One region of the Arthrobacter sp. TB 23 genome, then DNA from elsewhere that is predicted to be linked to it. Evidence: riboswitches for the same ligand, from Rfam matches in the RefSeq annotation. Region 1 holds a riboswitch; the other holds the start of a gene.
The links. Region 1 has a riboswitch for thiamine pyrophosphate ahead of thiO (glycine oxidase ThiO). Riboswitches for the same ligand answer to the same signal wherever they lie in the genome.
Positions count from the first base shown of each region.

Region 1 (3,402 bases):
GCCATGCTCTGTTACGTGACGCCGAAGGAACACCTCGGCCTGCCCAATCGGGACGACGTCAAGACCGGAGTGATCACCTATAAGATTGCCGCGCATGCCGCCGATCTAGCCAAAGGACACCCGGGCGCTGGGCAGCGGGACGACGCCCTCTCAAAGGCACGCTTCGAGTTCCGGTGGCGTGACCAGTTCGCGCTTTCGCTGGACCCCGAGACGGCTGAGCAGTTCCACGACGAAACACTTCCTGCCGAACCGGCGAAAACTGCACACTTCTGCTCGATGTGCGGACCGAAATTCTGTTCCATGCGGATCTCCCAGGACATCAGGGACCAATTCGGGGGCGCCGCCGCGCAGGAAGCTATCGCCGGGATGGCAGGAAAGTCCGCCGAATTCCGCGCCTCAGGCGGCAAGGTTTACCTTCCCGAACCCGCTCTACCCCAAACCTAAAAAGCACAAAGTAGCCATGGGATCAACCGTTGCCTGCGCAGGCGGGTCACGGAGATAGGACGTTTGCGGTACTTGTAGTAGCCGCCCGTGCCTCCGAATTTGTTGGTCCTTTGATCTAAGTTCCGTTTTGCATCCACGGGATGAACTACTCGGGTACCCGAAGCTCAACCTGAGCCACAGCTTGGGACTGTTTCATCAATGGTGTGTCACTTATGCAGCAAGGTAAAAGTTGATTGTCCCTGACACGTGGAAAGGTTAGGTGAGCGCCGGGAGGGCTGATTTGAGGGACCTGGCGGCGGAGGATGGGTCGTCGGCTTCTGTGATGGCTCGTACGACAACAACCCGGCGGGCCCCGGCTTCGACGACCTGGCCGATGGTGGTGCGATCGATTCCTCCAATGGCAAACCAAGCCCGTGGGGACGAGGTCTCGGCCGAACGTGCTGCTGCGTAACGCACCAATTCAAGCCCGGAGGGAGCACGGCCAGGTTTCGTGGGTGTAGCCCAGACAGGGCCGGTACAGAAGTAATCCAGCCCACTTGTGGTCATGGCAGCGGCGACTTGGGCCGGGGAATGGCAGGATAAACCGATGATCGGTTCGGGGCCCAATAGATGCCGGGCGTCAGGTACTGGCAGATCTTTTTGTCCTATGTGGAAGACCGGTGCGCCGCTGAGTCGGGCGATGTCTGCCCTGTCATTGGCGGAAAAGAGTTTGCCGTGTCGATCCGCTGCCGTACGCAGAGCCGCGAGACAGGCAAGTTCTTCGACTGCGTCGATCTTTTTGTCGCGAAGCTGGATGATATCCACACCACCGGCATAGGCGGCGTCGACGAACTCCGCGAAGTCGCCCCTTTCCTTTCGTGCATCCGTGCACAGGTACAACTGCGCTGATGCGAACTGTTGCCGGTACAGGGCTGCCGTACTGACCGTTGACGACGTGCCGCCGTCGTTCAGATCCGGCGGGACGGGGAAAACATCTGAAATAAAGGCCATACGCCTTAGACTAATAGCTCCACGGGAGCCCGATCTTCCGCCAGTGTTCCTACACTCGCGGTCGGTAGGGCTGAGAGGGCGTTCGACGCCGACCGTACGAACCTGAACCGGTTAAGCCCGGCGTAGGAAGGACTCTGATGACTATTCATAACCCGGACCGCCTCGCGCACACCGTCATTGTCGGTGGCGGGATCATCGGATTGGCCATCGGCTGGGAGGCCAGCCGTCGCGGCCACCAGGTCACGCTGATTGATCCCGCGCCCGCTTCCGGAGCTACCCATGCTGCGGCGGGGATGCTGGCCCCGGTCAGTGAGTTTCATTATCAGGAAGAGTATTTGCTGGACCTGACGCTGCCCTCGGCCCGGGCATACCGAGACTTCATCACGGAGCTGGAGGCCGCCTCCGGGATTGGAACCGGCTACCAGCGCAGGCAAACCCTGGTCGCCGGTATCGATGCGGCGGATCGGCAGGCCCTGACCGACCTGCGCTCTGTCCAGTCAAGTCTTGGACTTCAGGTGGAAGCACTCACCACTAGTCAGGCGCGGCGTCTGGAGCCGCTGCTCGGCCCGCAGCTTTCAGGAGCGTTCCTGGTTCCTGAGGATCATCAGGTTGATCCGCGGGCTATGGCCGTTGCCCTCCAAGCAGCACTAGCCAAACAGACGACCGCGCGCACGGTGCCCGTTTCGGTTTCCGCACTTATCCATGACGATGCTACTGACCGTGTTGCTGTGACCGGTGTGTTGCTGGAGAACGGAGAGCGGATTGATGCTGATGAGATCATCCTGGCTAACGGGCTCGGTGCGGTAAACATTGATCGCCTGCCGACAGGGCTGCGGCTACCGTTACGTCCGGTGTACGGGGACATTCTCCGCCTGCGCGTACCCGAACACCTCAGACCGCTCATAACCTCCACGGTCCGCGGGTTGGTCCGCGGGTCGTCCATATATGTGGTGCCCCGGCAGGATGGAACGGTGGTGATAGGTGCCACTCAACGGGAAAACGGGTCCGCGGGGCTTTCCGCGGGAGGTGTCTACGAACTACTCCGGGATGCTCAGACGCTGATCCCGGCAGTCGCGGAACTCGAACTGCTCGAAGCCCTCTGCCGCCCCCGACCGGGGACCCCGGACAACGCTCCCCTGCTTGGCCGGTGCAGGGACCCGGACGGCTCCGATGTGCGTGGACTTGTGGTCGCTACCGGTTTCTTCCGGCACGGGGTGCTGCTGGCACCGATCACCGCCCGCCTCTGCGCGGACCTGATCAGCCAAAACATACCGGAGATCGACATCGAGCGATTCCGACCCGAACGGTTCATTAACCTCGGGCACTTCGCCGAAGCGTCCCGTCCTGATGCTTCCCGTCATAACAGTTTTTCTGATGAAGTAAGGATTGCCCTATGAGCTTCACATTGAACGGACAACCCCGGAATACCGTTTCGGTTTCCACCCTCAAGCACTTAATTACCGAGTTGACCGGCCGTGAGTTGACCGATGCCGGGCAACCAGTCGATGAAAAACAGTTGGGTGTAGCCGTTGCAGTCAACGCCGAGCTCGTACCCCGCACCCGTTGGGTTGAGGTAACCATCCAGAACGGTGACGACATCGAAATTCTTACCGCCGTCCAGGGAGGATAAAACATTGACTGACAACGACGCGTTAACGATCGACGGGGTTGCGCTTAGCTCCCGGCTGATCATGGGAACCGGGGGAGCCCCAAGCCTGGAAGGTCTGGGAGCGGCCCTGGCAGCATCGGGAACGGAACTGACAACCGTGGCGCTGCGAAGGTACAACCCCGAGACGGGTGGGTCCTTGTTCGAATTACTCAACGAGCAAGGGATCCGGATATTACCGAACACGGCAGGATGTTTCACTGCCCGCGAAGCGGTCATGACCGCTGAACTGGCGCGGGAGGCACTGGCAACGGACTGGATAAAACTTGAGGTAATCGCCGATGAACAAACCCTGCTACCCG
Region 1 covers NZ_ALPM01000124.1:18,400-21,801, forward strand. The annotation lists gene thiC (phosphomethylpyrimidine synthase ThiC) at 1-444, shown strand, start outside; gene thiE (thiamine phosphate synthase) at 700-1,434, opposite strand; TPP riboswitch at 1,446-1,580, shown strand; gene thiO (glycine oxidase ThiO) at 1,572-2,831, shown strand; gene thiS (sulfur carrier protein ThiS) at 2,828-3,064, shown strand; partial or broken gene B384_RS19435 (thiazole synthase) at 3,126-3,402, shown strand, end outside.

Region 2 (3,402 bases), on a different contig from region 1:
GCTCACGCAGGGCCCGAGGCTTGTCAACGCGGTGGTGGCAGTCCAGCTTCGGAGCCAGTCCGACCTTCTGGTGACCGTCACCGGGCACGCGCTCTCCCTGATCCCCGGATCGCTGGTGGTGGAGGTGGACCGCTCTACCTCCACGCTGTACCTGCACTGCCTGAATGTGAAGACGTCGGAGGGTGCAGCGAAGATCAGGTCCGATGTGCGGGCCACCGAAGCCTGGCTGATCAGGATTATGGGAACCCCGGATGATCTGGCGCTGCTGCAGACTGAGGTCCGGTTCGATCAGGAGAACGAAGAGCGTGAGGAGGGGATCCGGAAATGACGAGCGCCGTAATTATTGTGGGACTGTTGCTCGGATTCGCCGCCCTGTGCGCTTTGTATCGGATTGCGCGAGGCCCCTCGATCCTGGACCGGGTGCTCGCGATCGACGTGCTGCTCGCCATCATTGGTGGAGCGCTGGCCGTGGACATGGCAGTGAACCGGCACCTGGACAACATTGTGCTTCTGGTCGGGATTTCGGTGATCGGATTCATTGGATCCGTGACCGTCGCACGGTTCGTCACGGACAGGAAGTAGGACATGAGCGACACTCTCATTGACGTGGTGACAGCCGTTCTCATGATCGGAGGGGCACTGATGTCGGTTGCTGCCGGCGTCGGCCTGCTCCGTTTCCCTGACCTCCTCACCCGGATGCACGCGGCAACCAAACCCCAGGTGCTGGGACTGCTGCTGTTCCTCCTGGCCATGGGCTTACAGATGCGCAGCTGGGTGTTGATCCCGGTCCTGCTGGTGTGCTGGATTTTCATGCTCCTGACCGTCCCCGTCTCAGCCCACATGGTGGGCCGGGCGGGATACCGCACCAAACACCTGCGACGAGACCTGCTCAGCATGGATGAACTCGACGAGGTGGTGGAGAAGGCCGCCAACAAGAAGGCGCCCGGCCGGAATCCGACCGAGCGCCCCGATGAGACGTAAATAGGACCTACGTCAGGTCGCGGGACTTCGCGAACCGGTTGGCTGCCCGCTGCGTGGTGCGGTTGGTGAGGACCTGCAGGACGGCGCGCACGGCACCGGAGATCAGCGCGAACGCGATAGCGGAACGGAGGCTGTTCTCGAGCCCGTCCTCGTCCTTCGGTGAGGCTTTGCCGGTGGTCTTGTGCCAGATGAAATCCACGACCTTGGCTCCGGCGATGCCGGCGCCAAGGCTCAGTGCTACGCCCAGCAGTTTCATAAGCTGATTCATGGTGTCTCCTTCGATGGTGGCTCTTTTCTCAAGCCTAGCGTTTTCCTGTTGAGGTGAGACGCACCAGCACAGCCGGGAGCCCGCCGCCAGCCGCCGTGGTGGGTACGAACCTCTCAGGTGTAGAGTTGAAATTGCTAAACATACGACAGGGGAGCGCCGTCCATCCAGATGGACGGGCGCTGAGAGTGCGGCCTACCGCAGACCCTCGAACCTGATCCGGCTAGTACCGGCGAAGGGAGTCGAGTATCTCAGGGTGCCCGGCCGGTGGCACTCGCCATGGGCCCGGATACCCTCCCCTCCTGTACCTCAGGAGGTAAATTCACATGGCTTCATCAACTGCACCAACTCAAAACACGTCGACGCTGCGCGCCCGATATCAATGGCGCGTGGTCGACATTGTCGTTGCCTCGGTGGTGGCGGTCGCCGTCGGGGTGGTGTTCTTCGCCTGGTCGGCCGGCTACACGGGCATCGCTGCCTTGACCGGAGCGTTCCCGCCGTTGGCCGGTCTCTACACGGGTGGCTGGCTGATCGCGGGGGTACTTGGCGGTCTGATCATCAGGAAACCCGGAGCAGCCATCTACTGCGAAGTGCTGGCTGCAGCGGTTTCAGCGCTGCTGGGCACCCAGTTCGGGTTGACCACGTTGCTCTCCGGAGCCATTCAGGGCGTCGGGGCCGAGCTCATCTTCCTCTTGTTCCTGTACCGCAGGTGGAACCTCGGGGTGGCTTTGCTCGCCGGGCTTGGCGCGGGCCTGGCCCTCTCGATCAGCGAAAACATCCTGTACAACGCCCTCTGGGCCTTCGAATGGCAACTGATGTACGTGGTGTTCGCCTCGATCTCGGGCGTGATTATCGCTGGCCTGGTGTCGTGGCTGGCGGTCCGTGCCCTGGCCAAGACGGGGGTGCTGTCGGCTTTCGCCTCCGGACGAACGGCTGACGTCTAACCGGTATGGCTGACCACGGAAATACGCCGTCGGCCGTCAGCATCAGCGCGCAAGGCTGGAGCTGGCGGCACGCCGGCCGGAAAACCCCGGCGGTCCGGGACGTTGACCTGACAGTAGCGCCCGGAGAACGGGTGCTGCTGCTCGGTGCGTCAGGGTCCGGGAAGTCAACCCTGCTGCACGGGTTGGCTGGTGTCCTCGGCGATGAGGGGCAGGGCGAACAGCACGGTTCCCTCACCCTCGACGGGCGGCCTCCCGGTGAGGTGCGCGGTCGCGCGGGGCTGGTGCTTCAGGACCCGGACTCTCAGATTGTGCTGGCCAGGGTCGGTGACGAGGTGGCCTTCGGCGCCGAGAACCAGGCCGTACCGCGCGATCAGATCTGGCAGCGGGTTCGGCGGGCGCTCGACGACGTGGGGCTTGAGGTGCCGTTGGACCGGTCCACCAGTGCGTTGTCCGGCGGCCAGAAGCAACGCCTGGCGTTGGCGGCGGTGCTGGCGATGCAACCCGGGCTCCTGCTGCTTGACGAACCGACCGCCAATCTCGACCCGGCCGGTGTGCTGGAGGTAAGGGACGCCGTCGGGCGGGTCCTGGACCGCACCGGCGCCACCCTTGTGGTGGTAGAGCATCGGGTGGCGGTGTGGGCCGATGTGGTGGATCGGGTGGTGGTGCTGGCGGCCGACGGCGGGATCCTCGCCGACGGCCCCCCGGGCACGGTGCTGACCGACGCGTCGACCCGGGCCCGGCTGGCGGCGGCGGGGGTGTGGCTCCCCGGTCATCAACCGTCGGTTCCCCCGCAGCTATCCTCACCGGGGGAGGAGCTGCTTACTGCCAGGGGACTATCAGTGGCGCGGGCCAAGCGGGGACCGGCGGTGCTCGACGGCGTCGACGTCGCCCTCAACGCCGGCTCATCCCTGGGCATCGTGGGCCCCAACGGTGGCGGAAAATCGACGCTCGCGCTGACCCTGGCCGGGTTGTTGCCGGCGCGGGGAGGCCAGTTGGAGGCCGCACCGGCCCTCTCCCGCGGAGCCGGGAGTAGCCCGCACGCCTGGAAATCAGCGCAACTGGTGACCAGGATTGGGACGGTGTTCCAGGAACCCGAGCACCAGTTCCTCACCAACCGGGTGATCGACGAGCTGGAATTTGGTCCGCGCCGGCTAGGGGGTACTGACGAGGCGGCGGTCCGGCGGCGGGTGGATCCCATCGCCGAGCGGTTGA
Region 2 covers NZ_ALPM01000027.1:9,075-12,476, forward strand. The annotation lists gene B384_RS0103470 (Na+/H+ antiporter subunit E) at 1-328, shown strand, start outside; gene B384_RS0103475 (monovalent cation/H+ antiporter complex subunit F) at 325-582, shown strand; gene mnhG (monovalent cation/H(+) antiporter subunit G) at 586-981, shown strand; gene B384_RS0103485 (DUF4235 domain-containing protein) at 989-1,249, opposite strand; TPP riboswitch at 1,387-1,504, shown strand; gene B384_RS0103490 (ECF transporter S component) at 1,573-2,190, shown strand; gene B384_RS0103495 (ABC transporter ATP-binding protein) at 2,196-3,402, shown strand, end outside.
Region 2: linked by a shared signal. The riboswitch ahead of B384_RS0103490 (ECF transporter S component) and the one ahead of thiO (glycine oxidase ThiO) in region 1 are both predicted to bind thiamine pyrophosphate.